Regions from separate parts of the Pseudoalteromonas sp. SR45-4 genome, predicted to be linked through region 1. Evidence: predicted binding sites of a transcription regulator. Region 1 holds the regulator's gene; each other region holds the start of a gene.

Region 1 (10,218 bases):
TGCCACATGGGCAAAATGCAAAGTAACTGATGAGGTCAATAAAATTAAGGTGTTAATCAGCGGTAGACCTTGCCATCCCATAGCTTGGGTAGTGTCGCCCCCTGGCGTGGTAATTAATGGCCACACAGCTTCAAATGTAGGCCAAAGCACTTCGTTAGTCATGGCATTGTTATCGGCACCACCAAGCCAAGGCACAGAAAGCATACGGGCGTAAAAAAGTGCGCCAAAAAATGCCATAAAAAACATTACTTCAGAAAAAATAAACCAACTCATTCCTTGTCGAAAAGAGCGATCCATTTGCGCCGAATATAAGCCTTTCCCGGCCTCATCAATCACGTTTTTAAACCAGCTAAACAACATATACAGCAGTACTGCTATACCTGCGTACAAAATATAAATGCCACTGTCACCTTCTTTACCGGCACTCATTACGGTTAGAGCTGCACCTACTGCAATAAAAAATAATGCTACTGCGCCAACAATCGGCCATGGGCTTTGATCTGGTACATAATAATGCTCATATTCTTGCTTCATTTTATTTGCTCCTGGTTGTCACTAGTTAGGCTAGTTGTTATTGGCTGCTAGCCGCTCACTAATATCAAATACCGTATAAGATAAAGTTAACTCTTCAATGTCACTTGGTAGTGCGGTATCAACATAAAAAAGCAACGTAAACTCTAGTTCTTCACCTGCTTTTAATGGCTGTTGATCAAAACAAAAACACGCTATTTTATGTAAGTATTTTGCTGCTCTACCGGGTGATACCGAAGGCACTGCCTGCATTACTTTATCTTGGTCACTATTATTTTTGGCGCTAAACATTACCTCACGCATAGCACCGGGCTTTACCGCAACACTGTACTCTTTAGACTTCACAGCAAAGGGTGCACCGCTTTGTGCATGCGTGGTAAAGCTCACACTTATTTCGCGATTTTGTATTACTTGCGTGCTTTGCTTTGCTTGCTCTAATGATGGCTTACCGTTAATGCCGGTAATATCACAAAACACGTCATACAAAGGCACTAACGCAAATGCAAATGCGAACATGGCTAAGCAAATAACAACTAAGCGCTTAAGTAGCGGTGCGTGTATCATTATTTTATTTCCGGTGGTGTTGAAAATGTATGGTACGGAGCAGGTGAATCTACCTCCCACTCCAGTCCTTCTGCGCCTTCCCACACTTTTGCAGGAACCTTGTCGCCGCCGCGTGCGCATTTAATCACTACAGCTACAAACAACAACTGCGATAATCCAAAGGCAAAGCCGCCAATACTAATAATGGCGTTAAAGTCAGCAAACTGTAGCGCATAGTCGGGTATACGGCGTGGCATGCCTGCAAGCCCTACAAAGTGCATAGGAAAAAACAATACATTTACGCTTACCAGCGATAACCAAAAATGCCATTTAGCCAGCGCTATGTTATACATATTACCAGTCCATTTAGGCAGCCAATAATACGCGCCTGCCATAATAGAAAACACCGCTCCCGTTACCAGTACATAATGAAAATGTGCCACTACAAAGTAGGTATCATGGTACTGAAAATCAGCCGGTGTAATGGCCAGCATCAATCCCGAAAAACCACCTAAGGTAAACAACACAATAAAAGCAATACTAAACAGCATGGGGACTTCAAACGTAATTGAACCGCGCCACATAGTGGCTACCCAATTAAATATTTTTACTCCAGTGGGCACCGATATCAGCATAGTCGCGTACATAAAAAATAGCTCGCCAGCCACCGGCATACCGGTAGTAAACATATGATGCGCCCACACTGTAAAACTCAACAACGCAATTGACGCCGTGGCATATACCATGGAGGAATAACCAAAAAGTTTTTTACGCGAAAAGGTAGGAACTATAGTAGAAATAATGCCAAAAGCCGGCAAAATCATTATGTATACTTCGGGGTGGCCAAAAAACCAAAATATGTGCTGAAACATCACCGGATCACCGCCACCAGCTGCATCAAAAAAGCTGGTTGCAAAGTATTTATCGGTGAGCACCATGGTCACTGCACCTGCGAGTACCGGCATAACCGCAATTAATAAAAATGCCGTTATCAGCCAAGTCCATACAAACATAGGGACCTTCATCCAAGTCATGCCTGGGGCACGCAAGTTAACTATGGTTACAATTACATTAATTGCCCCCATAATGGAGCTAATACCCATAATATGCACAGCAAATACAAACATGGCGGTATTGTCATTACTGTAGGTTGTGGACAGCGGCGCATAAAAAGTCCAACCAAACGCAGGACCGCCACCGGGCATTAATAGCGATGATAATAAAATTAAAAACGCGAATGGTAAAATCCAAAAACTCCAGTTATTCATTCGGGGTAAGGCCATATCAGGCGCGCCAATCATTAATGGCACCATCCAGTTAGCTAAGCCAGTAAAGGCCGGCATAACGGCACCAAATACCATAATCAACCCATGAACCGTGGTCATTTGATTAAAAAAGTGAGGATCCACTAATTGCAATCCTGGCTGAAATAACTCAGCGCGGATCACCATAGCCATAGCACCACCAATAAAAAACATAGTTAGCGAAAAAATTAAGTACAAGCTACCTATATCTTTATGATTAGTGGTATATAACCAACGCTTAAAGCCTTTAGCAGGATGATGAGCGTGGTGAGCTTCATTAATGTCAGGTTGTTCTACTATGCTACTCATTAGTTCGCCTCCCCATCGGCATCAAGTGCTGCCTGTATTTCACTTGGTTGAATTACATCACCGGTATCATTACCCCATGCATTACGCTTATAAGTAATTACCGCTGCTAATTGCTTTATAGAGAGCTGTTTAGCAAAGGCTTGCATGGCTGTGCCGGGGCTTCCGTGAATAACAATATCAATGTGGTCTTTTATATCGCCAAGCACTATCGGGCTGCCTTTAAGTGCAGGAAAAACGCCTGGCAAACCTAACCCTGTGGGCTGATGACATGCAGCACAATTGGCCATATACACTTGCTCACCCAAAGTCATTAATTCTTCTTTAGGGAGTGTTTGGTCAAGTAATGCAGCATCTGCTGCTGCTGCTTTTTGCTTTGCTTGTTTAGCATCTGCTAGCCAAACTTTAAAATCGGCCTCTGACTTAGCCTCTACTACCACTGGCATAAAGCCATGATCTTTACCGCATAGCTCAGCACACTGACCGCGATAAATACCGACTTCGTTTATGTTGGTCCACGTTTCGTTAATAAACCCCGGGTTTGCATCTTTTTTAATAGCAAAATCGGGCACCCACCAAGAATGAATAACATCGTCGGAGGTCATTAAAAAGCGTACTTTTTTATTGATCGGTAATACCAGAGGCTTATCTACCTCAAGTAAATAGTTGGGGTTTTTATCGGCTAGGTTGGCAATTTCATTTTGCGGTGTGGCAAGTATTGAGTAAAACTCAACATCTTCCCCCATATATTCGTAATGCCATTTCCATTGTGAACCAGTTACTTTAATAGTGATATCCGCTTTACTGGCATCTTCCATCGCTATTAATGTTTTAGTTGCGGGGACTGCCATTGCTATTAAAATAACAAATGGAATTGCTGTCCAGAGTATTTCTACTTTGGTACTTTCGTGAAATTGAGCAGCAACTGCTCCTTTAGATTTACGATGATGAATAAGTGCCCAAAACATAACGGCAAATACAATCACGCCTATTACACAGCATATTAAAAATATGGTCATGTGTAGTTGATAAACATTATTACTTATATCGGTTACGCCTTTGCGCATATTATATTGGCTATTTGCCAATGCTAACTGCGGAAAAACAAACAATATAAGCCACAAGGTAGAGCTCAATTTACCCATGTGACAGCTCCTTTAATACTGTTGCGAGTGCAAAACAAAAAGACATAAGCTTTATATGCCAATTTGTTATTTTTTATTTTTGTATTGCTGCCGGATATATAAATATATTTTCTCAAAACTAAAGCTGTGAGTTATTGTTAGTCCAGCCCATTAACAATTAGTTAATAATTGAACAACTAGCAAGTTTTAGTTTGAAAAATAATCAAATAATATTAGGGGATTAGCGTAAATATGGGATTTATTTAATTTTGTTCTAAGCAGGAAGTGAGCAACAGCAAGGGTTACAAATAAAAAGACAGCGATAACGAGTATTAAATACTTAAATGATAAAAAACATAAACTTAATATAATTTTTTCATTACAGCGGAATTTTCACAAAAAAAAGCAAAAAAAAGCGCACTAAAAAGTGCGCATTAATTATCTGAGCTATTAAATTATGCCGATATTTTACATAGCTATAACAGCTTAATTGTCACATCCAGTCAGCATTACGAATAACCCCAACAGCTAAGCCTTCAATATTAAAAGATTCGTTTTCAAGATCCACTTCTATCGACGAAAATTCTTTATTTTCAGCATGCAATAATACTTTTTTGCCTGCTTTTTCTAAGCGTTTTACCGTTACATCGTCATCAACGCGGGCAACAATAACTTGGCCATTTTCGGCAACTTGAGTGCGATGAACAGCCAGTAAATCACCATCCATAATACCAATATCTCGCATGCTCATACCATTTACACGCAATAAAAAATCGGCAGCGGGTTTAAACATTAACGGGTCAATTTTACAATGGCTCTCAACATGTTGTTGCGCCAAAATAGGTTCGCCGGCAGCTACACGGCCTATTAACGGTAAACCAAGTTGTTCTGGTTCATCTTCTTCAATAAGTTGAATACCACGGCTAGCGCCTGGTTTCATTTTAATAGCGCCTTTTTTAGCCAGCGCTTTTAAATGCTCTTCTGCTGCATTAGCACTTTTAAAGCCTAATGTTTGTGCAATTTCTGCGCGTGTAGGAGGCATACCAGTGTCTTTAATAAACACTTTAATAAGTTCGAGTATTTGCGCTTGGCGGTTAGTTAATGGTCGCATACAACTGGTTTTCCATACAGTACATTTAACTGTGAGTATATACAGTTATCTGAAAATCGCAAATTTAAATTACTCCTCGCCTTTGCTGCCAAAGATGGCATTGGTCTAAGCTTAAAATTACCAAGTAAATTACAGATAAAATTACGCAGATCACGATAGTGTTAGTTTTACGTTACATTAATTACATAACTACTAAGTTGTTGCTGTTATTAAAAATTAGTTAACTATCGTTTTTGTAATGGGCCTTAACTTCATCAATGTGAATTAACGGAGAGTGTTATGAATATCACTGTAGCGGTAATAATTAACGGTCCTAAACGTAAAGTATGGGCGGCAATAACTGACATCGAAAACAGTGCCAATATGCTGTCTGGCATTATTGATGTAAAAATAATCGAGAAGCCACCACAAGGGCTAGTGGGCTTAAAATGGTTAGAAACACGAAAAATTTTTGGCAAAGCAGCCTCAGAAACCATGTGGATCAACGAAGCTGTTACTAATGAATACTATTGCACTCGCGCAGAAAATGGCGGGGCAGTTTATACCACTAAGCTGTCACTTACCGCCGCCGAACCTAGCACCTGTTTAACCATGACTTTTTCTGATAGATCTGAGTCTATTTGGGTAAAAATGATCTCTGCAGTGATAGGTTTTTTTCTTAAAAGTTCGATGCGTAAAATGCTAAAAAAAGATCTCGATGAAATTAAGCACTATGTAGAAAGCAAAAAGTAGCACTGTATTACCATGCAGTAGCTGCACTAATTTGGCTATCATATCGCCATGAAAAATCGTATTATCGGTTATCGTTTTCAACCTTTAAAGGAGTAACAATGAGTATTTGGCATCAACCTATTACTTTAGCGTTTTGTAAGCAGTTAGACCAAGGCATAAATGGCCAAGGTACACTGATGAAAACCATGGGGATTGAAATAACTGAAATTGGTGATGATTACTTAGTTGCCACTATGCCAGCAATTCCTGCGCACCATAACCCTATAGGCATGGTGCATGGCGGAGCAAACGTGGTTTTAGCCGAAAGTGTTGCCAGCTACGCGGCTAATTTTGTGGTCGACTTCACTAAATTTTATTGTGTAGGGCAAGAGATCAGTGCCAGCCATTTAAAAGCCTCGCGTAATGGCACCTTAACCGCCACCGCAAAAGCGTTTCATATTGGCAAGCGTAGCTCAGTATGGGAAATAAAAATAACGAATAGTCGCGGCGAGCTTTGCTGCGTATCAAAAATGACCGCAGCTGTTGTAGAGCGCAAAGGCTAAGGCTATTTTTCTAGCGGGTAAATAGTAATTTCCATGCCTGCACCAATTGCCGATATACGTAATAATGTATCGGCGTGCAGCGCTTGGTTAAAACACTTTGGCGAAGTGCCCGATTCAAAACCAATATCAAAGGTACGGCGCGAACAACTCAACCATTGCTTAAGTGCAGCCCGCGAGCATGACTCTACTAACTCACATAAGTGGTTAATTGCTTTATCCGGTGAAGATATTTCGCCTGTTACTTCTATACGCGCTAACTGACGGTATTCGTCTTTATCATAATGTAAAATAGTGGCGATTTTTTTTAGGTCAGCTACAAGCACGCTAATATCTTGCTTTGACTCAAGCTCTAGGTCTACATTTAAAAATTGAATTTCCGACATTGTCTGCTGTTTATCCTCTAATTAGTTCGCTGTAAACTTTAACGCAGTTTTACGCTTATACCAAATCAACTCTGCAATATTCACCTTTTTTATCTGAATAGTCGGCTATTTTTACGCATTTATTGACGCTTTACTTACTCTTATTTCACGAATAAAAAATATTTAAGCACCAAAAGCTCACTATTATAAAAGTGCTGAGCTAGCTCCATAAAAATAGCTAGCTACTTGCATTTAAAATTTAACCACTATTTTTTATTCTAAATGTTTAAATCGACTTAAGTGCTGCTTTAACATTTGGTTTTCAGCAATCAACTCATCCCGTTCATCCAATAATTGTAAAACCAAAGCAATAGCAGACCAATCTAACGATAAGTCATGCTGAATACGCGCAGCCTTTTTAACTAAGATCACTGTTGATACCGTAAATTGCCATTCTGTAACGCGCTCGCCCTCAATAGGAATAGCAATGCTGTGCTCAACCAATTCATATAATATGGCTTCGCTAATATCACTACTCACACACAATTCTTGGCTAGTGAGTAAATTGCCTTGTGGTGCCTCGATAATTTTCATTATGACTTGCTCCAATTGCTACGGGGGTCAAAATGGGCTTTTTCGGCCAGCTCTTGCCAAAGCTTTTTGCTAACATCATCACTCAATGCTGGATTAACAATTTTAATCACAGCAAATAAGTCACCTTTGGCTTTTTTACTAATTAACCCTTTACCTTTAATGCGTAAACGTTGACCCGATTGACTATTAGCTGGAATAGTTAGTTGGATTTTTCCGGCTAATGTAGGTAAATTTATTTTAGTGCCCAAAGCAGCTTCCCATGGTGCAAGAGGTACCACTATGTTTAGGTTATGCCCCTCAACGTCAAATAATGGGTGAGGCACTAAGCGAATTTGCAAATACAAATCACCATTAGGGCCATTTGCCGAACCTAATCCACCTTGGCCTTTTAAGCGAATGCGTTCGCCATTAACCGAGCCGGCAGGAATTTTAACTTTAAGCGATTTTTTAACTTCAGATACACGGCCACTACTGTCTCGCTGCGGCAGCATAAACTCAATTGGTTTAACGGTATCGACTAACGTTTCTTCAAGAAATACCGGGAATTCAATTTCCACATCTTGTCCTTTTTGCGCACGAGCGCCACCAGTTCTGCCCTGCCCGCCATGGTTAAACCCACCTGCGCCGCCAAACATAGAATTTACAAAATCAGAAAACTCCTGATCGGCTTGGGGATCACCTTGCTGATAATGGTTTTGTGACGAGCCATAGCTACCGCCATAATTTGCTTGCTGCTGAGCACGGTTTTGTTGATTACGACGTAACACATCGTATTTAGCGCGCTCTTCTTTGTTGTGAATAACTTCGTAAGCTTCACCTATCTCTTTAAACTTTTCCTCGGCTTGAGGTTCTTTACTTACATCTGGATGATATTTTCTAGCTAGCTTTTTATAAGCTACTTTAACCGCTTTATCGTCTGCATCGGGCGATATTCCAAGCACGGCATAATAATCTACAAATTTCATTCGCAATCCAAATCACAAACTTATGAGCTTTCATCATACTCTTTAAGTAACAACTTTTGTTTATTTAAACAACAATTTAAAGTAGATAACCTGAGCTCCGGATAATAAAACTAAATATAACTATGATTCAATACGTTAGTAAATCTCTTAACCAGAGCTAAGGTTAAATACTAAAGAACGGTAAATATGGCTTTAAGTAAACTTTATCTTTTAGCTTCAAGTCATTAAACTAGCCGCTCCTGTAGTTCACGTATGTGATGGATATGACTCGATTTATTTTAGCCTTGTTGGCTTTTTTTGTATGCTTTTCGCTATCGGCTGAAGAATTCACTCGGTTTTCAACCGCTAAAAGACACCTAATTAAAACCCTCCCTAGTAATGCTAAAAGTATTTACTGTGGCTGCGATATAAAAAAGCAGGGTAAAAAACTAGTTCCCGACCCCACTAACTGTGGCTATGTGCCACGCAATACACATACCCGCTCAGGTAACGTAAATGCACGCGCTTTACGCATAGAATGGGAGCATATTGTGCCTGCCTGGGAGTTTGGCCACCAATTACAATGCTGGCAAAATGGCGGGCGTAAAAACTGCCGTAAAGTAAGTGCTAAGTTTAGAAAGATGGAAGCCGATATAAACAACTTGGCTCCTGCTATTGGTGAAATTAACGCAGATCGTTCTAATTATCGATTTGGAATGCTTAGTGAAAGCGCCACCCAATACGGTCGTTGTGAAGTTAAAGTTAACTTTAAACAACGAGTAATAGAGCCTCCTTTTTATGCCCGTAAACAAATAGCCGACGCCTATGCCTATATGCAAAAAACTTACGGCTTAAAAATATCAAATAAACAACAGCAGTTATTTAATGCTTGGCAACAACAAGCGTATGCCGCGCAAACCAATACCAAAAAGCTTTAATTTAAAGGTATTAGGAGCCAGTTTAATATTTAACCTGAACTCTGGTTAAGAGATTTACTAACGTATTGAATCATAGTTATATTTAGCTTTATTTTCTCTAGCCAGTGATTTCCAGTGAAAACAAGGCGAATTTACGCGTCAATAGCTGGCCTATTGCAAGTAAATTCAACGCAGTTAGCGCTGAAAATAGCTGCTTGAGATAGGTTTATTATCCGGAGTTCAGGTTATTTAACGGCACAAAAAAGCGCGCTATTGAAGTAATGCCCAATAGCGCGCTTTTTTAATTGAGTTTTATTCTATAAATATTATAGATCTTGATGCGGGCCAAAAATTTCGTAATGAATGTGTCCGTTATTAACGCCTAATTCTAGCAGTTGTTTTTTCACAAAGGCCATAAAATTAGCGGGTCCACACAAGTAAAAGTCGCCGTTGCTCAGTGGCAATTGCGCTTGTACTGCGTGTAAATCCATAAAACCGGTAAAATCAGCTCCTGCATCGCCTTGATTAAACCAAGTCATGGTTTGTAAACGCGGATAAACAGTGCTTAGCTCATTTAAATAATTAGCAAATGAGTGCTGCTGAGTATTTTCGCAAGCATGCAAATACATAATATTTTGATTAGCAGTATCGCTTAATAGCGTCTCTAACATTGCTACCATTGGCGTTTGTCCAACACCCGCTGAGATAAGTACAGCAGGACTGGTGTTATTACGTAAAAAGAAATCCCCTGCTGGCGGATATAGCTCTACTATTGCGCCTTGCTCTAGTGAGTGTAAATGATTAGACACCAAGCCAGGGTTTGGTAATAACTCTTTTTTAACGCTAATACGGTAGTTTTTACCATTACTTTTTTGCGAAATAGAATACTGGCGGATCTCTTCATATTCACTAGCCTCTGGCTTAACTTTAATACCTAAATATTGCCCCGGTTTATGGGCAATTACTGCTTCGCCATCAATTGGCGTAAGCGTAAAGCTAGTTACTAACTCTGACTCAACCTGCTTATTAGTTATTGCAAACTGACGTGTACCTGCCCAACCACCTAAGTTATTTTTGCTGTGCTCGTATAAAGCAGCTTCCTCTGTTATACAAATATCAGCAAGTACGCCATACGCTTCACGCCAAGCATATTCAACATCTGGCGTGAACTGCTCAGGAATAAGCTCTTTCAGCGTGCCAATTAAATG
Region 2 (10,218 bases), on a different contig from region 1:
ACGTAAATCCGCCGATTCCAGCCATTCTTAAATATAAAGAATGGTGGGGCATGATGGATTTGAACCATCGACCAATTGATTAAAAGTCAACTGCTCTACCAACTGAGCTAATGCCCCGCTCTGGGTGCTTAATGTAATAATTAATTAAGCTTACGTAAATCCGCCGATAATAGACCATTATTACTATAAATATAATGGTGGGTCATGATGGATTTGAACCATCGACCAATTGATTAAAAGTCAACTGCTCTACCAACTGAGCTAATGACCCGCTCTATTTTTGTCGCATTTCGAGTGGGGTAACCATTCGTTTGCTGCGGGCGCTTATAATACTTATTTATAAAATGAGTGCAACCGAAATTGTCTCTTTTTTTAAGTTTTTATGCTTAGCTGAACAATTTTAGACCGCTTATGACAAAAAGCAGCCTAATCAAGTCTCTTGTATTAATTTTATAAGCGCTTTGTGGCCAATTTTGCAGCAGTGGTACTTGGATACTGATTAATTAAATCGTTCAGTATTTTTTGCGCTTCGGCTGCTAAATTTTGCTCTTGTAGCAAAGTACCTAACTTTAACATGGCATCTGGGCGCTTATTTGAATTTGGAAATTCATTAACCACCACTTTAAAATGCTCCGTTGCTTTAGCTGGGCTATTTTTTATCGTGAGTAACTGCCCAAGCCAATAATGTGCATTTGATGCATACACAGAATTTGGGTAGGTAGTTAAAAAAGTTTGAAACTCTGGGATCGCCTGATCATAGCGTTTATCTTTCATTATTAACGCAACAGCACGCTCGTATGCTTCGTTTTCAGATAAATCGGCACTGTATGTCTGAGTATCGCTAGCTTGCGTGTGATCAACTGCAGGCGCTGTAGCAGCTGGTTGACTATAGGCTTGGCTTACGCGGTTTTCAATTTCTTGATAAAGCTCGCGCTGACGCTGCAGCACTTTTTCTAGCTTATAACTTTGCTCTTCGGTTACACCACGAATTTGGCTTACTTCATCTTGCAATAAATTAAGCTGTTGCTGTAACTCAACTTGTAAAAAGTTACGTTGTTGCATCATGCTCTCTAACGACGCTAAACGCTTTTCAATACTCGATTGTGAACTTGCAGCTTCTGAAACAGGAGCGGGAGCAGCCATTAACTGGGTGCTCCCGCTCAATATCATGGCTGCCAAAATAATTTTCGGCTTCATAATATCTCTTATCTTAGTAAACTAGTACCGCACGGCGGTTTTTAGCGAAAGCTGATTCAGTGCGAGATTTAACCATAGGTTTCTCTTCACCGTAGCTTACCACTGACATTTGGCTTGCAGAAACACCTAAGCTTTGTAGGTATTTTTCAACTGCTTGGCCACGGTGCTCACCTAGTGCAATATTGTACTCTGGCGTACCGCGCTCATCTGCGTGGCCTTCAATAAGTACTTTAACAGATGAGTTTTGAACTAAAAACTCAGCGTGTGCGCGTAATAAATCAGCGTACTTGCCTTCAACTGTCGCTTTATCAAAATCAAAGTAAATTACTTGCTCTTGACGAAGTGCTTCGTATTTTTGACGAAGTTGCTCTTCTGCACGTTGCTCTGGCGAAATTGTCGCTACTTCAACTGTGTCAGTATTTGTTGATTGCTCAACCATACCTTGATTTGATTGGTTAGCTGCGCCTTCATCTATATCTGAAGATGAGCTACAAGCTGCTAAAGCCATTACTGGCACAGCAATTAGCAGGCCTTTAAGTATTTTATTAAGTTGCATTGAGTAGATTCCTATTTTGAGTAAACCAGCAATTATTACTGTAAATATGGCGACCAAGCTGGCGCCTTTACTTGTCCGTCTAGCACAGGTAACCGTGCTTTAAAGCGACCGTCCATCGATACCAGCGCAAGTACCTGTTTATTATTATGAAGCGTGCTATATATAATCATCGAGCCATTTGGCGCTATACTCGGTGATTCATCAAGGCGAGTTCGTGTTAATACCTGAAACGCACCTGTAGCCAGCTCTTTTTTAGCAAGATGGTACTGCCCGTTGGTACGGTTAACCATCACTAATTCTTTGCCATCGGGTGTTATTGAACCTGCTAGGTTCATATCACCATCAAAGCTTAATCTTTGTGTTCTGCCAGTTTTTAAATTTAACTTATAAATCTGGGCATTACCACCCCTTTCAGATGTAAATACAATATCTTGGCCATTAGGATGCCACGATGGCTCTGTATCTATACTGCGATGACGAGTAAGACGCGTTTCTTTGCGTGTTACTAAGTCTAGTAAATAAACTTCGGTTGCACCGGTTTTATCTTTTGAAAGTACTAATAGTAACTTTTTACCATCGGGCGAAAACTGCGGTGCACCGTTAATACCAGGGTAACTAGTAACCAATTCACGTTTACCTGAGTATAGGTCTTGAATGTAAATTTGGCTCTGACGATTTTCAAACGTTACATAGGCTAACTTAGTGCCATCGGGCGACCATGCTGGCGACATTAACGGCTCTTTAGAGCGCAGTAATACTTGCTCATTAAAACCATCGTAATCAGAAACTACCAGTTGATAAGGTCTGTCGTCATTATCGCGTACTATAACATAGGCTATTTTAGTTAAAAATGCGCCTTTTTCACCGGTTAGCTTTTCGTAAATCACATCACTTATACGGTGTGAATAACGACGAAAGCCGGTGTCGCTAATAATACTTTCACGTGCTTCTAAAATATGGTCTTGGTTTTTAATCAATTTACCGTTAGTCATCATTTGCGTTTGACCACCGGTAATTTGCCCACGAATAACATCAACCAGTTCATAACGCACCAAGTAGCGGCCATTAGATTGCTGCTCAACTTCGCCAACTAATATCGCCTCTACTCCTTTGTTTACCCAAGAAGCATAGTTAATATCGCTATCTTTACTTGGCTGTTGCGGCATTTGTGCTACATCTACAGGCTTAAATTTACCACTGCGCATTAAATCTGCAGCAATAACTTCGCTGATCTTTTGTGGAATAGGGCCAATACCTTGATACTTAAATGGCACAATAGCAATTGGTCGTGCGCCATCTATACCCTCTGTTATTACAATTTCCAGGGCTGCATTTGCAACGCCCTGAAAACCCAATAATAAAATTAAACAGGCTACTTTTACTTTGTTGAACATATCATTCCTTTAAAATTCTGGCTTGATTGTTAAATTTATATTCTTAAGTTGGTCGAATACGTCTTTATCTTTTGATACCGGTAATGTGTCGGCCATACGCACCGCTCTTAATGCAGCTTCACACACTAATCTATCGCCGCCTAATGAAGTCACTTGCGTTACTAAGCCATTAAAGCCTAAACGAATGTTAACTCGGCACTGCTGATTTTTCATTTTTTCGTCAATCAGTAAGTTTTGCTGTATACGCGCCATTATTAATGCACGGTACTTATCTACTTCACTCACTACTTGTTGTTGGCGTATTTTACTGCGGGCAGCCTGCTCTTTAGCAAGTTGCTCTTGTAACATTTGCTCTTGCATTGCTTGCTCACGCTTACGCTCGGCTTCTGCTTCGCGTTTTTTGCGTTCAGCTTGTGCTTTTTTAAGCGCATCTTCCTCAGCTTTGCGTTTATCAGCGGCAGCCTTTGCAGCGTTTTCAGACTCTTGCTTTTGCTTTTCGGCTTGCTTAGCTTTAGCACGTTCTTGCTGCTCTATGGCACGTGCTTTTTTAGCTTGCGCTTGCGCCTCTGCCGTTTCTTTCTCTTTGGCTTTACGCTGTTGCTCTAACTTTTTAATTTGTCGTGCTTCTGATTCTCGCTCTTTGCGCGCATTACTAGCTCTGCGCTCTAAATCGCGAATGCGTTTGTCTTCAGCTCGCTTTTGATCGTCTTCTTTTTTTCTAAGTTGCGCAATTTTTTGCTCAACCTGTTTTTGATCAACCGTTACCGCAGACACCGCTTTATCTACATCGGGAATAGCCGAATTAAGTGTAACTTCCATTACCTTAGGCGCTGGCGGATGAATATTTGCGGTGGCATACAAAAACCCACCTAATGCCACATGTAAAAGTACTGATTTAATTAATGGTGTTTGCATAAGGCTACTTCGTCCCCTCAAAGGATTCTGTCATTAACCCTACCGATGGCACGCCTGCTCTTTTTAAAAAGTCCATTAATAGTAATACTTCTTGATATGACACTTTGCCCGAGCCTTTTATCATTACAGGTACATCTGGATTTTTCATCAGCTGTAACTTAATTACGGCAGCTACATCTAGCGCTTCCATTGGCTCTTCAGGGTCGGTGCCTACGCTTACATAGTATCGGCCATCAGCATCTATAGAGGCAATAATAGGTGGCGTATCTTTAGTATCAACTAAGTCTGACTCTTCCATTTTTGGTAAGTCAACTTTAACACCGTGAGTAATGAGAGGTGCTGTAGCCATAAATATAATTAGTAGTACCAACATTACATCAATGTAAGGCACTACATTAATTTCTGCGACCGGACGGCGCTTTTTACGCTGATACATTCGCTTGGGCCTCTATTTGAGTAGCTGCTTGACGGTGTAGGATATTAGCAAACTCTTCCATAAAGTTAATGTAATGCGTTTCTAATTTTTCAACTTTATTAGCAAAACGGTTATAAGCAATAACAGCTGGAATAGCTGCAAATAAGCCCATTGCAGTAGCAATCAACGCTTCAGCAATACCTGGTGCTACCATTTGTAGCGTAGCTTGCTTAACTTCGCCCAGTGCAATAAAGGCATTCATTATGCCCCATACTGTACCAAACAAGCCTATATATGGACTAATTGAGCCCACGGTTGCTAAAAATGACAAACTTGATTCTAATTTTTCTACCTCACGTGAAAGCGCCACGCGCATGGAGCGATGTGTGCCTTCCATAACAATGCCAGCACTTTGAAATGTATTTTTTTTATGACGTGCAAACTCTTTAAAGCCAGCGGTAAATAATGCTTCTATACCTTTTGATTGCCCACTACGTGATGAAATTTCGCTATACAGCTTACTTAAATCAATTCCAGACCAAAACTTTTGTTCGAACTTTTTGGCATTGCTTAAAGCGTCTGAGATTGCTTTTTTACGCTGAAAAATAATAGCCCACGACATTACCGACATCGCTACTAACGCTAGCATCACTAGTTGCACAAGCAAACTTGCTTCTAGAATTAGATCTAAAAAATTAAGCCCTGATCCCACGTTAAACTCCTAAAAAATTAAAAACACATCAAATTGATTTATTTGGATAATATGACCTTACACCAGAACTACAAAGGGTAAGCGTCTAAAATTGTAGCTAGTGTATATAGTGTATTTCCCGCTTACAACGATCTTGCTATGAATAGACAACAAAAAACGTTAAAAAATTCTTTTATTTTTATTAAACCGTAAAATAACCCGTTTATTATAATTGCGTAATTAATATTAGTGTTTATTAATGCGCTATTATAAAGGTAACACTCAGTTAAATTAGCTGTTTATTCAAAATATAAGCATAAGCACGCAAAACAACCTAAGGTTTACTTTAACGTAATAGTAAAACTAATACCGAAATTTACTGTAAAATACAATATAAGCAAATAATTTCATAAAGTTATAATGTTAACGATTAATTAACGTGCAATAATTGAACATTCATAAAAAGCATTCAGATTAGTTTTTTTTATCTGAAATTATAAATTTTCTAGTTTGAACAAAAAACAACTCTTCGGTATTATTACCTCATACCGAACTAACGCATTAAATGAAAGTTTTCATTGCACCCAGTTCTTCGTAATATGACATTTCATCGTATTACATTGTTTTACTTTTTTAGGATAAAACCTAAGTAAGTAAAATAGAGTTCCCAAGATTACTTCCTTCAACTTGTTGTTTGCCCGCATTATTTGCGGGCTTTTTTTTGCCCATAAATAATCTTCATAACATGAATACCTAGGTATTAAGTTAGCATCACAACTTTAGCGTTTATAACAATTGCATAAAGCCTAAGCTAGTGCGCCACAGCAAACCACCTATTAGTTAACACCAGCAATATAACGCAGGCACAATAACCTTGATTGACTTAACGCATCGTGAATTATTGCTAAATTTAAGTACGCATACCAACCACATTAAAACTCACCAAGTATAGCGCCAATAACGTGCCTATAGAGTAAATATAACGCAGCGCAAAGCAACATAAAACACGGCTAAGCATAAACTAAAAAGCCATTGCAATTAATTAATCGCAATGGCTTTTTAAATTGGGTAAAGCTTTTTATTAGTCTTGCTTTGGTAGTAAACCAAAGTGATGATATGCGTTGTCTGACACTATTCGTCCACGGGGTGTTCGCTGAATAAAGCCCTGTTGAATTAAAAAGGGTTCGATTACATCTTCAATAGTCTCTTTTTCCTCGCCAATAGCTGCAGCTATATTGTCGAGCCCAACTGGGCCGCCCATAAATTTTTCTATAATGGCGAGTAAGTACTTACGATCCATATAATCAAAACCGCTTTTATCTACATCGATCATATTAAGTGCCAGCTCTGCCACTTCGGCGTTTACCGTACCGTCTGACTTTACTTGGGTGTAGTCACGCACTCGGCGTAGTAATCTATTGGCAATACGGGGGGTACCGCGTGAGCGTTTAGCAATTTCAACTGCACCCTCGTCGCACATTTCTAAATCAAGAAAATGCGCCGATCGCCCTACTATGTACGATAAGTCTTCTACTGAATAAAACTCTAAGCGCTGCACAATACCAAAGCGGTCACGCAGTGGCGAGGTTAACGAACCCGCGCGAGTCGTTGCGCCAATAAGCGTAAACGAGGGTAAATCTAATTTTATCGAGCGTGCTGCTGGGCCTTCACCTATCATAATATCAAGTTGGTAGTCTTCCATTGCTGGGTAGAGTATTTCTTCAACTTGTGGGCTTAACCTGTGTATTTCATCAATAAATAATACATCACCTTCTTCAAGGTTGGTTAGCAATGCGGCTAAATCACCGGCTTTTTCGAGCACTGGCCCTGAGGTTGCCTTTATATTTACCTGCAGCTCGTTGGCAACAATATTAGCTAATGTAGTTTTACCCAAACCTGGTGGGCCAAAAATAAGCAGGTGATCGAGTGCTTCGCCTCGGCTACGGGCCGCTTCAATAAAAATTTCCATTTGCTGTTTAACATGCGGTTGACCACGGTAATCGGCGAGTAATTTTGGCCTAATTGCACGGTCTATAGAGTCTTCGTTGGGTTTTTCAGTCGCGTCAATTAAGCGATCAGCTTCGATCATAGGTTACTCACAGCATTGATTTTAAAGATTCTTTAATAAGAACTTCAGTAGACATATCGGGTTTACTTACTGATTTTACTGCTTTTTGCGCTTGTGGCAATTTATAACCTAGCGACACCAAAGCCGACACAGCATCATCGGCGGCATTATTAGCAATTGTCGCGTCGCTAAACGGCTCAATAACCGCACTGTCGCTGAAAGGGGTGAATAAATCGTTGCCCCAATTTTTTAACCTGTCTTTCATTTCGAGTACTAGCCGCTCGGCGGTTTTTTTACCTACACCGGGTAATTTAACTAAGCTTGTGGAGTCTTCGTTATTTACACAGCTTACAAATTGCTGCGCCGACATACCCGACAAAATAGCTAAACCTAGCTTTGGCCCTACGCCATTGGCCTTTAATAACTCTCTAAATAAGGCACGCTCTACTTTGTTGTTAAAGCCAAACAATAGTTGTGCATCTTCGCGTACTACAAAATGAGTATAAACAATGGCACTTTCGCCAACTTTAGGTAAGTCATAAAAGCAGGTCATTGGCATTTGCACTTCGTAGCCAACACCACTTACCTCTAATAATATTTCGGGAGGTTGTTTTTCTACTAAAATACCATTTAAGCGACCAATCATAGTTATTTCCTTAAACGTCCTCTAACGGTTTTGCTTGCGCTACCCGCTAGTTTTATTAAATTTTGTTCTGAGTGCGCATGGCAAATAGCAATAGCCAGTGCATCGGCGGCATCAGCTTGTGGCGTACCAGGTAGTTTTAAAATGTTTTTAACCATATGCTGTACTTGAGTTTTATCGGCGCCACCATTGCCTACTACGGCTTGTTTTATTTGCCTTGCTGAGTATTCAAATACTGGTAAGTCGGCCATTGCAGCGCCTACAATAGCAGCACCACGTGCTTGGCCTAGCTTTAAGGCTGAGTCGGGATTGTGCGCCATAAACACTTTTTCTATCGCGAAGGTTTCTGGCGAAAACTGCTCTATAAGCTGGGTAATGCCTTGGTAAATCATTTTAAGTCTTATATGAAACTCATGATCCGCTAATTTAATGCAACCACTGCCTAAATAAGTGAATTTAGACCCCTGATGCGCTACAACACCGTAGCCAGTTAAGCGTGAGCCTGGATCAATCCCTAAAATTATGGCCAAAAAGCACTCTCATTATTGTTATTCGTTAATTAGGCTAATAATGCCAGAGCACTGTATAAATTACCAGTAACAATAAAACAAAAACGCCCACTTAAGTGGGCGTTTTCCTTTTGCTTAAATATTGGCAACTTAACCTAACGCACGCACCAGCCCTTGGGTGTTTTGCTTAAGTGTGCGAGCAATCATAAAATAGCCTAACCCCGCTACAAACACTCCACCTGCCACCGGTCCTATTATCCAAATATGCGGATGTAACTTACCCGCCAGATCAAATAACTGCTGCTGTACAATTAATAGCGCAATATCACTAAAAAAAGCGGCAACTAAACCGGCCAAACCACCAAGCAATAAAAACTCATATAAAGTGGCGTTTTTTATAAGCCGGCTTTTTGCACCAAGTGTGCGCAGTATTACAATTTCTTGCATGCGCTCGCCTAAGCTTGCTTGCACTTGCGATATTAATACCAGTGCACCACACAACACCACAATAGTAAGTACAAAGCCAATTGCAAGTGACACTTGCTCTATGGTTGATTGTATTTGTTTAACAAAGTTACCTACATCTATGGCGGTAACCGTTGGGTAGCTGCGCAGCAATTGACTAAAGTCGCGTTTTTGATCAGGCTCAATACGTACCGACGAAATATACGTTGCCGGAAAGTCTTTGAGCACATCAGGACTTAAAATAATAAAAAAGTTTGGCTTAAGGGTGGCCCAGTTTACTTTACGCACACTGGTAATTTTAGCGTCAAACGACTGCGCACCAATTAAAAACGTTAACGTGTCGCCAAGTTCAACATCTAAACGCTCAAGCATAGACTCCTCAATAGATGCCTCTGCTAATGTGTTTTCATTAAACCACTGCCCTTGCACTATTTCGTTTTGCGCTGGCGGCGTTTCAAGCCAGGTTAAGTTTAGCTCGCGACCAATACCAGCGCGTGCCTCTTCATCTTTTTTCTCGTTGTCTTGCAATGATACTTCTCGCGCTACCAGCTCGCCATTTACCGCATTTACCCGGCCACGAATGGTGGGATAAAACTCCGATACCTGAATGTTTTTTTGCGCCAAATAAGTATTAATTGGCTCAAGTTCGTTTTGGGTAATATTGACTAAAAATGCATTGGGAGCATCGTCTGGTAACTGCGACTGCCAATCGGCTATCATGTCGTTTTTAAGTACCACTAAAAATAGTAATAGCTTAATAGCGAGGGAAAAGCTGATCAGCTGGACTGCATTCACATTTGCACGCTTTTGAATTGACGCAATTGCCAGCGACCAACTATTACCCGGCTTTAAGCCCAATTTACGGCCACCACCAAATATAACTTTAGACACCAAAAACAACACGCCAATTAAAGTAAGGGTTGAGGCAAACAAAATCAGAGTAATTTTTATATTATTGCTAAATAGCCACATGAGTAAAAACACGGTAAACGCACTCATAGCTAAGTGCAGCCTGCTAACCGCTAGTTTATCGCCTAAGTTACGACGCAGCACTCGCAATGGCGGAATATCAAATAAATCAAATAAGGGCTTGATAGAAAACATCACAGCACAAATTACACCTGTACTAATTGCCACTAACCACGGCTTAAAACCCGCCATTGGCAACGTTGTACCCATGCTTTTTGCTAAATAATGTGTCGCAATTTCTTGTAAACCATAGCCAATTAATAAACCCACTGTTACCGCCATTAAACACACCATTAATAAGTGTGTAAGGTAAATTTTGCGGATCATTGCGCGGCTACCACCTAAGGTTTTCATCATAGCAACTGGGTCGTATTGGCGTTCACAATAACGCTTTGC
Region 3 (10,218 bases), on a different contig from region 1:
TAGCAGCATGCCAGCCATCGAAAGCTTTTACCTCGATCTGCATCAATCACCCGAGCTTTCGTATCACGAGCAACAAACCGCAAAAAAAATAGCAGCGCAGTTAAACAAGCTTGGTTTTGAAGTTACAAGCAATGTAGGTGGTTTTGGCGTTGTAGGCATTTACAAAAATGGTGATGGCCCCACAGTAATGATACGTACCGATACCGACGCCTTACCTATTACAGAACAAACAGGTAAGGCGTATGCTTCTAAAGTAACAGTAATAGACGAGCACGGTGCAAAAGTAGGTGTTATGCACGGCTGCGGTCACGATATACATATGAGCTCATTCATTGGTACTGCTGAACAACTAATAGCTCACAAAAATGCATGGCAAGGCACGCTAATGATGGTGGCACAACCCGCAGAAGAAGTAGGCGGTGGCGCTAAAGCCATGCTAAAAGAAGGCTTATTTAGTAAATATGCAAAACCTGATCACATAATTGCGCTACATGTAAGTGCAAGTGTGCCTGCCGGTAAAGTTGCGATAAAAAATGAATATACTATGGCCAGCGTCGATTCTGTTGATATAACTATAAAGGGTAAAGGCGGACATGGAGCTTATCCGCATACCACTATTGATCCGGTTATTATTGCTGCGCGCACTGTGCTTGCACTGCAAACTATTACGAGTCGTGAGCTTTCACCATTAGAGCCATCAGTTATTACTGTTGGATCTATTCATGGTGGCTCAAAACATAATGTAATTTCTGATGAAGTAAAGTTACAACTTACATTACGCAGCTATAACCCTGATATTAGAAATGCACAAATTGCAGCAATTAAACGCATTACCGCCGGTATTGCACAAAGCGCAGGCCTTGAGGAAGCGCTCTACCCTAAGGTGCAAGTACATGAAGATGAGTCAATTCCATCTACATATAATAACCCGGCACAAACCAACCTTGTGCGTCAAAGTATTGCCAGCGCTATTGGTGATGAAAATGTGCTTGAAACCCTCCCTGTAATGGCAGGTGAAGACTTTGGCCTATATGGCCGCACTGACGAAAATATTCCTATCACACTATTTTGGCTCGGTGGCGTTAACCAAGCAAAATATGCAAGTGCAATAAAAGCGGGCGAAACATTACCTTCACTGCATTCAAGTAAGTTTGCCCCTGACTATAAAGTCGCACTACCAACTGGCATTAAAGCCATGAGTAACGCAGCGGTAACTTTGTTTAATCAATAGTTTTATTTAAATAATAGCTCTGTAGTTAACCTGTAACAGAGCTTTTTTTATAACTCGACTTTTTATAAGGCGTTTTTTGGCCACGTTTAACAAAACGCTTTTTAGCTGAAGTTTTAGGCAGCTTTGCAAATACATTGCTATCGCAATTTGCAGCTTGTTGTACAAAACTATTTAAGTCGGCAAGTAAAGGCTGTAAAAATTGCTGATAGCTCATTACTTGCTGTGCAATATCACCTAAGCTCGATTCCCATTTAGCGGTTAAATCGGGGCGAACTAAACCTTGCGGCAGCACGCTAATAAGTGCACTCCCGGTTTCGGTTGTTTTAATTAATTTGCCTTCACGTTTTAAAAAACGGCGTTTAAATAATAATTCAATGATCCCCGCTCGCGTTGCCTCTGTGCCTAAGCCATCGGTGTCTTTAAGTACTTTTTTTATCTGTGGATCTTGTACATAGCGGCTTATGCCTGTCATGGCTGCAAGTAAAGTCGCATCACTAAAGTGCGCTGGCGGAGAGGTATATTTTTCAACAACCTCCCCTTGCGAGCAAAAAAGTAACATGTCTTTTGTTAAAAGCGGTAGCGTGGCTTCATCTTTCAATTCAGACTTACCCATTAGCACCTTAAAACCCAAGCTTACATCTTGCTTTGCATTTGCTTTAAATAACCCGCCAGCAATAGTTATCTCTGCTTTAGTTTCGTTGTAAATATAGTCGGGATAAAACTGTATTAAATAATGACGACATATTAATTGATAAACCTTTGTCTCATCGCTACCTAAACTTGTCGACTTTAACTGTTTTGCCGTAGGGACAATGGCGTGATGCGCAGCCACTTTTGAATCGTTAAAACATTTACTACGTTTTTTACTATCAGCTGCTTTTACTAACTCAACACCTTGCCCGCCATTAGTGCTTATAGCTTTTAAAATAGCAGACGCATCTTGGTGATGATCATTAGGTAAGTAGTGGTTGTCTGAACGCGGGTAGGTAATTAACTTATGACGCTCATAAAGAATTTGGCATATATCCAGCACCTTTTGCGCTGGCATAGCAAATGCTTTTGCCGCGTCTATCTGCAAAGCAGATAAGTTATAAGGCAGTGGCGCAGTTTGTTTTTTTTGCTTTTGTTCAAGCGCCGTTAGCTCAGCATTTTGCTGTGTGATACGCGAGGCTACGTTTTCAGCCAATGCTTTATTTAATACTCGCCCTTCTTCGTCTTGATAAGGCTCACATGCCTTACTGGGTATCCATTTTGCACTAAATGATTGTTTTTCGGGGGTGACTAAGTGGGCTAATACTTCATAAAATGGCTTCGATACGAAATTTGCTATGTCATTATCTCTATTAACCACCAAGCCAAGTATGGGTGTTTGTACTCGTCCCACAGAAAGTACGTTACCAAACCCAGCTTTTTGCCCTGCTAAAGTATAAGCGCGGGTTAAATTCATACCAAACAACCAATCAGCACGAGAGCGCGCTAAGGCTGAAACGCTCAACGGAATAAACTCACGGTTAGATCGCATAGTCGTTAATGCTTTTTTTACTGCAGCTAAGTTTAAATCACTAATTAATAAGCGTTGAATATGCTGCTTTTTAGTTTTACTTATTTTGGCTTCTTCAATAACTTGATCGACAAGTAATTGCCCTTCTCTGTCGGGATCACCTGCATGCACTAGTGCTGTAGCCTGTTTGATTAGCTTTTTTAACACAGTAAGTTGCTTGCGAGTTTTAGTTTTTGCTTTTAATTGCCACTGCTCAGGAATGATAGGTAGGTGCTCAAACTGCCACTTTTTAAAGCGCTCATCATAGTCATCGGGCTCGGCTTGCTCGAGCAAATGACCAATACACCAAGATACGCAATCACCATTTGCAACTTCAATGTAGCCATCGTGCTTTTTGTGCGGTTTTGGTAACGCGTCGGCAATAGCACGCCCTAATGACGGCTTTTCGGCAATATAGAGTTTCATAAGCAAGCTCTTTTACTGTTTATATACACAGTAGTTTAGCATATCAATTCACAGCGTGGGATGTTTTTATTAAACCGTATTATTTAACAACTCTGAGGTATTTGGCTGAGGTGGTGACTTTTAGTTAATTTTAACTAAAAGTCACCTGAAATCAATTACACTTAGTTTGCTTAAACCAAGTGTGTTTTTAATAAAATGACTGCTACCTTACATCGATAGGATCAGACTCTTTGGCTTTTCCTTGTAAAATAGATATTTCAACGCGACGATTACGACGGCGATCTTCATTGCTGTCATTTGGCACTAACGGCCGGGTTTCAGCACGCCCTACTACCATCATTCTATTTTTATCAAATCCAACTACTTTTTGCAGCTCACTAGCTACTGCAACTGCACGCTTAGATGAAAGATCCCAGTTATTAATATATAACTCGTTTGAAACCTGAAAATCGTCGGTATGCCCCGACACAGTAATTTCTCCAGGCACATCTTTTAATAGCACGCCAATTTCTTGAATAATGGGTTTAAACTTAGGTTGTAAAAATGCACTACCCGAAGGGAAAGAGCCATTTTCGCGAATACGAATAATTATTTGCTGCCCTAATGATTCAAGCTCTATGGCACCATCAATTATTTGTTTTTCTAATTGCTGGGCAATTTTTTTAACTAAGTCGTTTGTTTGCTGTTGATCGGCCGCTGAAATTGCTTGCTCCGATGCTTGCTCTTTGGAAGTACTACGCGACTCGCCACCACGTTTATCGCCCCGCTGCTCTTGCCTTCCGCCTGCTGAACTTTCATCACCTGCCTGAAACTCTAACATTTGCTGGGTCATTTCTACCGTTTGCTGTTGAATTGTTTCAATTGGGGTAGGCTCTGGCTTGCCCGGAGTAAACTCCATAGCAATAACTGATGTGCCTTTGGGAATATCTTTAACTTCTATTTTATTTTGTACACCAAATGCAAATTTCATCGAACCGGCAATTTGTTTAAATTTAAGTACATCCATTTCAGAAAACGCAAGCAAGAGCACAAAAAAGCACATTAATAGCGACATTAAATCTGCGAATGTCCCCATCCACGCAGGTAAACCTGGGGGTGGGCACTTGCACTCTTGATCAGACATAGTTAATCCTCAGTGTTTACTTTACGTTTTGATTCAGCAAGATAGTTTTTCAAAATACCTTCTATTACTTTTGGATTTTGACCATCTTGAATACCTAAAACCGCATCTAAAATTAAACGTTGATTCATTGCCTCTTCGTCTTTACGCAGCTCCAATTTTGTTTGAATAGGAATAGCGACTACGTTAGCTAAAAATGCGCCGTATAATGTGGTTAACAATGCCACCGCCATAGCCGGACCAATTGCTTTAGGATCATCCATATTAGATAACATCGCAACTAAGCCTATTAAAGTGCCTATCATTCCCATTGCTGGGGCTATATCACCCAAAGATTTAAATAAAGTAGCACCCGACTCATGCCGTGCTGTAGTTAATGAAATATCTTTTTGCAGTGTGGCCCGCACTACGTCTGCGTCGTGGCCATCTACTAGCATGTCAACGCCTTTGCGCATAAATGGATTCGGTATTTCTGCCTCTTCAAGTGCTAAAAACCCGCCTTTACGTGCTGAATCTGCAAGTTCAACTGCTTTTTCGATTAACTCTTCTGGCGACTCAAGCTTAAACATAAACGCTTTGGTAACCACCTTACCTATGCCAAAAAACTGTGACATAGTAAAGTTTGATAAAACGATAAATAATGAACCGCCAAATACGATTACAACAGAGGGCGTGTTGTAAAACATAGCCATTTCACCGCTACTACTCATAAACATGGACATGACAATTAAGCCAATTGCGCCAAGGATCCCAATAATGGTTGCTAAATCCACATTCCCTCCAAAGGTTTTTGCTTTTATATGCAAACGTTTGTTATTAATTGTTTATCGGCAAGATACTGAATTGCTTAAGCCATTTTTTATAGATAAACATAAAAAGCTGGATTAAGCACTATTCTAGATCAACTTGTGTAATCTATCTAATTATCAATTTTTTAAAACATAAAGCGTTTATTAACGAAAAAACCATTTCATCCTTTGACCTAGTTTAGCATTCCCCCTAAAATTGACTTCTAAATTTATTATGTAAGTTGAAATAAAGATGGCGACTAAAAAACCTGAAAACTTAAGTTTCGAGCAAGCACTAGAAGAATTAACAACAATCGTTAGTGAAATGGAACAAGGTGATTTATCGCTTGAGCAGTCATTAAAACAGTTTGAGCGTGGCATTGCTTTAGCAGGCGCATCGTCTAGTAAGTTGCAACAAGCTGAGCAAAAGGTGGCTATTTTAATGGGCAAAGATGAGAAGTCTGTATTAACCGACTTTGATAATGATATGGAATAGCCGTGACTATTAAAGAACTTATTACACATGCTCAAACTGATGTAGCCAATACTCTTAACCTTTATTTTGACCAATCGCTTAATACTGACGAGACCATAAAAGCCGCCACCCATTATAGTTTAATGAATGGCGGCAAAAGATTGCGTCCTTTTTTGGTTTACGCAACGGGTAAAATGCTCGGCGCAGATAAACAAGATTTAGACGTACTTGCTGCAGCTATAGAATGTATTCATAGCTACTCGTTAGTTCACGATGACTTACCAGCTATGGATGATGATGAATTACGTCGCGGACGCCCAACCTGTCATATCGTGTACGGCGAAGCACACGCAATTTTAGCCGGTGATGCACTGCAAGCTTTAGCATTTGAGTTAATAGCCAAGCATAATTTTAACTGTAGTGCTCAAGCTCAAGTTAAAATGATTGCTGAACTGGCACATGCCTCTGGGTTACAAGGTATGGTGGCAGGCCAAGGGCTTGATATTGCAGCTACTGATAAAGTAATAACCGTGGCTGAACTTGAGCGTATTCATAAGTTAAAAACCGGTGCGCTAATAAGCTGTGCAATTACACTGGGGGCTTTGTGCTCGAACAATGTTAGTCAAAACACGTTAGAAAATTTAGCCACTTTTGGCTATGCCATAGGGCTTGCATTTCAAGTACATGACGATATTTTAGACGTAGAAGGCGATACCGTTACTTTAGGTAAGCCTCAAGGGTCAGATATCGCTGCGAATAAAGCGACATATCCCGCTTTATTAGGTATGCTAGGCGCTAAAGAAAAAGCGCAAAACTTAATACAACAAGCCCATGCAGCGTTAGCAAATATAGACGCCGATACCAGTGCTTTAGCGTCACTAGCTAACTATTTAATTGAACGTGACCACTAAACACGGCTTAAACGTATTGCAACTTAGCACTAAAATTATTACTGAACATCAAATAACTCAAACAACGCGTTTGCACAGTTAGTTGATGTTAGCGAAGGACATATATAAAACCATGACACTTGATAGCAGCAAGTATCCATTACTTAATTTGGTTAACGAACCAGCCCACTTGCGAGACTTAGCACAAGATAAGCTTCCTGCATTTAGCCATGAGTTGCGTGACTACTTACTCAACTCGGTATCGCAAAGTAGCGGGCATTTAGCGTCTGGTTTAGGTACCGTAGAGCTCACTGTGGCACTACATTATGTGTATAACACCCCAGATGATCGCCTTGTATGGGATGTAGGCCACCAAGCTTACCCACACAAAATACTCACCGGGCGTCGCGATTTAATGCACACCATTCGTAAAAAAGATGGCTTGCACCCTTTCCCATTTCGCGAAGAAAGCCAATACGATACGTTTAGTGTGGGCCATTCTAGTACCTCTATTTCAGCTGCGTTGGGCATGTCTATTGCTGCGCAAAAAGAAGGTAAAGGACGCAAAACGGTTGCCGTTATAGGTGATGGTGCTATTACAGCAGGCATGGCTTTTGAAGCCATGAACCACTTAGGTGATGTAAAATCAGATATGTTGATCATTTTAAATGACAACGAAATGTCGATTTCTGAAAACGTTGGCGCGTTAACAAATCACTTTGCCCGTATTTTATCGGGTAGCTTTTATACTAACATTCGCGAAGGTAGTAAAAAACTACTCTCGGGTGTGCCACCAGTTAAGCAACTTGCCAGTAAAATGGAAGAGCATATTAAAGGGATGATGATCCCTGGTACCTTCTTTGAAGAATTAGGCCTAAATTATATTGGCCCAATTGATGGCCATGATGTAAACATGTTAGTAGATACGCTGCGTAATATGCGTAACTTAAAAGGCCCGCAATTACTGCATATAAAAACCCAAAAAGGCAAAGGGTATAAACCCGCTGAAGCCGACCCTATTGGCTATCACGGCGTACCTAAGTTTGATCCTAATACATCAAGTTTACCTAAATCAAAACCCGGTGCGGCTACATTTTCTAATGTATTTGGCGACTGGTTATGCGACATAGCAAAGCAAGACAGCAAGCTTATGGCGATAACACCGGCTATGCGCGAAGGCTCTGGCATGGTGCGTTTTTCAAAAGAGCATCCTGATCAGTATTTTGATGTTGCGATTGCCGAGCAGCACGCTGTAACCCTCGCTGCTGGTTTTGCTTGTGAAGGCTTAAAACCCGTTGTCGCAATTTACTCAAGCTTTTTACAACGTGCGTACGATCAGCTAATTCACGATGTAGCGCTGCAAAACTTACCTGTGCTATTCGCTATTGACCGTGCTGGTATTGTTGGCGCAGACGGCGAAACACATCAAGGTGCGTACGATTTAAGCTTTATGCGCTGCATTCCAAATATGGTCATTATGGCGCCAAGCGATACAAATGAGTGTCGCCACATGTTATATACTGGTTATCAAGCAAATTGCCCTGTTGCTGTGCGTTATCCGCGTGGTAGTGCTGGTACGGCAGAAATTGCAACTAATATGCAATTACTTGAAATTGGTAAAGCCGATGTTGTTAAGCAAGGTGCTAAAGTGGCTATATTGTCATTTGGTACATTACTTGAAAACGCGCAACTAGCAGCTGATGAACTCAATGCGACTTTAGTTAATATGCGCTTTATTAAACCGCTTGATACTGCGTTACTCGATGAGTTAATAAACAGCCACAATGTAATAGTAACGCTTGAAGACAATGCAATTTCTGGCGGTGCTGGCTCTGCGGTTAATGAGTATTTAGCAACGCAAAAAGCACAGGTTAGCATTCTTAACTTGGGTATCCCTGATGAATTTATTAAGCACGGTACACAAGACGAAATGCACGACGAAATGGGCTTAGGCGAGCAAGGAATATTAACTGCTATCAAAGCGTTTATTAATTAACCTCCTACTCATTTAAAGCATATTAAAAAAGGAGCCTAGGCTCCTTTTTTAATATCTAAATATTAGTTACTTATCGCATCCATACTTTAATATCAGCTAAACCATTGGCTTGTAGCAAGCCTATTTGCTGTTCAACATTAGGGTTTTGCTCAAACTCAAACGCATCTAACTGCTCATCAAAGGTAATGTTAGCGACCCCATCGCCACCGCGTTTTTTAACTTGATGCAGTGCAATATCAGCTAAATTAATCGAGGTTTCCCAGCTAATAACTTGGCCACCTAATAGTGGTAGCGGATAGAACGACCAACCAATTGAGGCTGAAATATGAGTGCTTTTACCGTTTGGCAATTGAAATGCATGTTCGGAAATTCCTTGGCAAAGATCCGACACATAGCTGTCAATTAAGTTACATTTAAAGTCACGTAATAAAAGTAAAAACTCATCGCCGCTCCAACGTGCCACATAATCTGAGCCCTGAGTACGCGAATTAAGTAATACCGCCATTTGCTGCAAACAACTATCTCCGGCAATTGGCCCATACGCATCGTTAATACGGCTAAAGTTGTCTAAGTTCATAATTAATAATACTAGCGACTTGCCCTGCGCTTGCAGTGATTGTGAGTTACGCTGAAAATGTTCAATATCTTTAGGTAGTTGGTCGAACAAAAAGCGGCGACTACGTAACCCTGTAAGCTCATCTGAATGGCTCACTAGCTTAAGCTGTGAGTTAACTTTATTAAGCTTATCGTTTGCTTGGCGAAGCTCTAAGGTACGATCAGTGATCAACCCTTCTAACACTTCTTGTTTACGGCGCTCTTGCGCTCTAAATACCCAAAACACTAAATAAAACAATAAAACAAAACCACTGGTGATCAGTAATCTAAAGTAAATTGTTTCGTCAAAACGCTCAGGTACTACAAAAGCGTAATCAACAGATTGGGCTATGTTCCAATCCTCGCCTTGGCGTTTTGTTTCTAACTGAAACAAAAAAGAACCGGCTGGGAGGTTAGTATAAATAGCTTCGCGGCGAGTATTCGCGTATCGCCAGTCAGTATCTAAACCATTTAATTTATACCTAAACTCAATACTATTTGGCGCGTAATAATCTATGGCTGTGTATTTTAAAGTAACATCGCGCTCGTCTATTTTTAATCGCGGTTTATTACCTAATGCAGCAGTGGTTAAACTACGTAATGGTGTAGTTAATGTTTCTATTTTAGGTTTTAAACCACGCAAGCCAAACAACTCAACGCTTTTAGGTATTTCAACTACACCTTGTAAACTGGGATACCAAATAGAATTGTTCATATCAACAACCGCGTCATGCCCTAAGCCATTACAACATTGGCTGGCTTTACCATCGAGTTGGCGGTCGAACGAGGAAATAACTTCTTCAACTTTTAAGCTTTGGATCTGCGTTTTAAATTGATCTACCGGCATCCGATAAACACCTTTCATGGTGCTTACCCATATTCTTTTTAATTTTTCATCGTACTTTAAGCTAAAAATAGAACCATAAGGTAAGCCATTTGCCGCATCTAACTGCTGCCATTGTCCTTGTCCACTACGATAGAACAAGCCATCGTTTAACGAACCAACTAATATCCCAACTCCATCTATATGCAAAATACTGGTTACATAAGCACTTTCTAAGGTAGTTTGGTCACCTATTTTTTCTATTCCTCGGTCTGTAAAGTAATACGCACCTTTACTAGTACCAATAATGCCAAAATTTGGGGCATCTAATACAA

Evidence for each region. The regulator LexA, encoded in region 1, represses DNA repair genes until DNA is damaged. The targets are predictions, from matches to a motif close to TACTGTATNNNNATACAGTA.
Region 2: the regulator LexA is predicted to act here: its motif matches at 8,459-8,478, upstream of ruvC (crossover junction endodeoxyribonuclease RuvC).
Region 3: the regulator LexA is predicted to act here: its motif matches at 3,211-3,230, upstream of H5058_RS11125 (DNA topoisomerase III).

Annotation. Positions count from the first base shown of each region.
Region 1 is NZ_JACJDO010000017.1:28,279-38,496, reverse strand. It holds gene H5058_RS09255 (cytochrome c oxidase subunit 3) at 1-534, opposite strand, end outside; gene H5058_RS09250 (cytochrome c oxidase assembly protein) at 565-1,095, opposite strand; gene ctaD (cytochrome c oxidase subunit I) at 1,095-2,687, opposite strand; gene coxB (cytochrome c oxidase subunit II) at 2,687-3,829, opposite strand; gene lexA (transcriptional repressor LexA) at 4,302-4,919, opposite strand; gene H5058_RS09230 (SRPBCC family protein) at 5,199-5,651, shown strand; gene H5058_RS09225 (PaaI family thioesterase) at 5,750-6,193, shown strand; gene H5058_RS09220 (hypothetical protein) at 6,196-6,576, opposite strand; gene H5058_RS09215 (chaperone modulator CbpM) at 6,829-7,149, opposite strand; gene H5058_RS09210 (DnaJ C-terminal domain-containing protein) at 7,149-8,114, opposite strand; gene H5058_RS09205 (endonuclease) at 8,378-9,031, shown strand; gene hmpA (NO-inducible flavohemoprotein) at 9,337-10,218, opposite strand, start outside.
Region 2 is NZ_JACJDO010000025.1:4,193-14,410, reverse strand. It holds tRNA gene H5058_RS11490 (tRNA-Lys) at 42-117, opposite strand; tRNA gene H5058_RS11485 (tRNA-Lys) at 196-271, opposite strand; gene ybgF (tol-pal system protein YbgF) at 451-1,197, opposite strand; gene pal (peptidoglycan-associated lipoprotein Pal) at 1,211-1,753, opposite strand; gene tolB (Tol-Pal system beta propeller repeat protein TolB) at 1,789-3,147, opposite strand; gene tolA (cell envelope integrity protein TolA) at 3,157-4,062, opposite strand; gene tolR (protein TolR) at 4,067-4,498, opposite strand; gene tolQ (protein TolQ) at 4,485-5,189, opposite strand; gene ruvB (Holliday junction branch migration DNA helicase RuvB) at 6,250-7,257, opposite strand; gene ruvA (Holliday junction branch migration protein RuvA) at 7,265-7,882, opposite strand; gene ruvC (crossover junction endodeoxyribonuclease RuvC) at 7,885-8,409, opposite strand; gene H5058_RS11435 (ABC transporter permease) at 8,539-10,218, opposite strand, start outside.
Region 3 is NZ_JACJDO010000024.1:1,485-11,702, forward strand. It holds gene H5058_RS11120 (M20 family metallopeptidase) at 1-1,231, shown strand, start outside; gene H5058_RS11125 (DNA topoisomerase III) at 1,257-3,197, opposite strand; gene H5058_RS11130 (flagellar motor protein MotB) at 3,400-4,320, opposite strand; gene pomA (flagellar motor protein PomA) at 4,323-5,090, opposite strand; gene H5058_RS11140 (exodeoxyribonuclease VII small subunit) at 5,359-5,601, shown strand; gene ispA ((2E,6E)-farnesyl diphosphate synthase) at 5,604-6,491, shown strand; gene dxs (1-deoxy-D-xylulose-5-phosphate synthase) at 6,604-8,466, shown strand; gene H5058_RS11155 (ligand-binding sensor domain-containing diguanylate cyclase) at 8,537-10,218, opposite strand, start outside.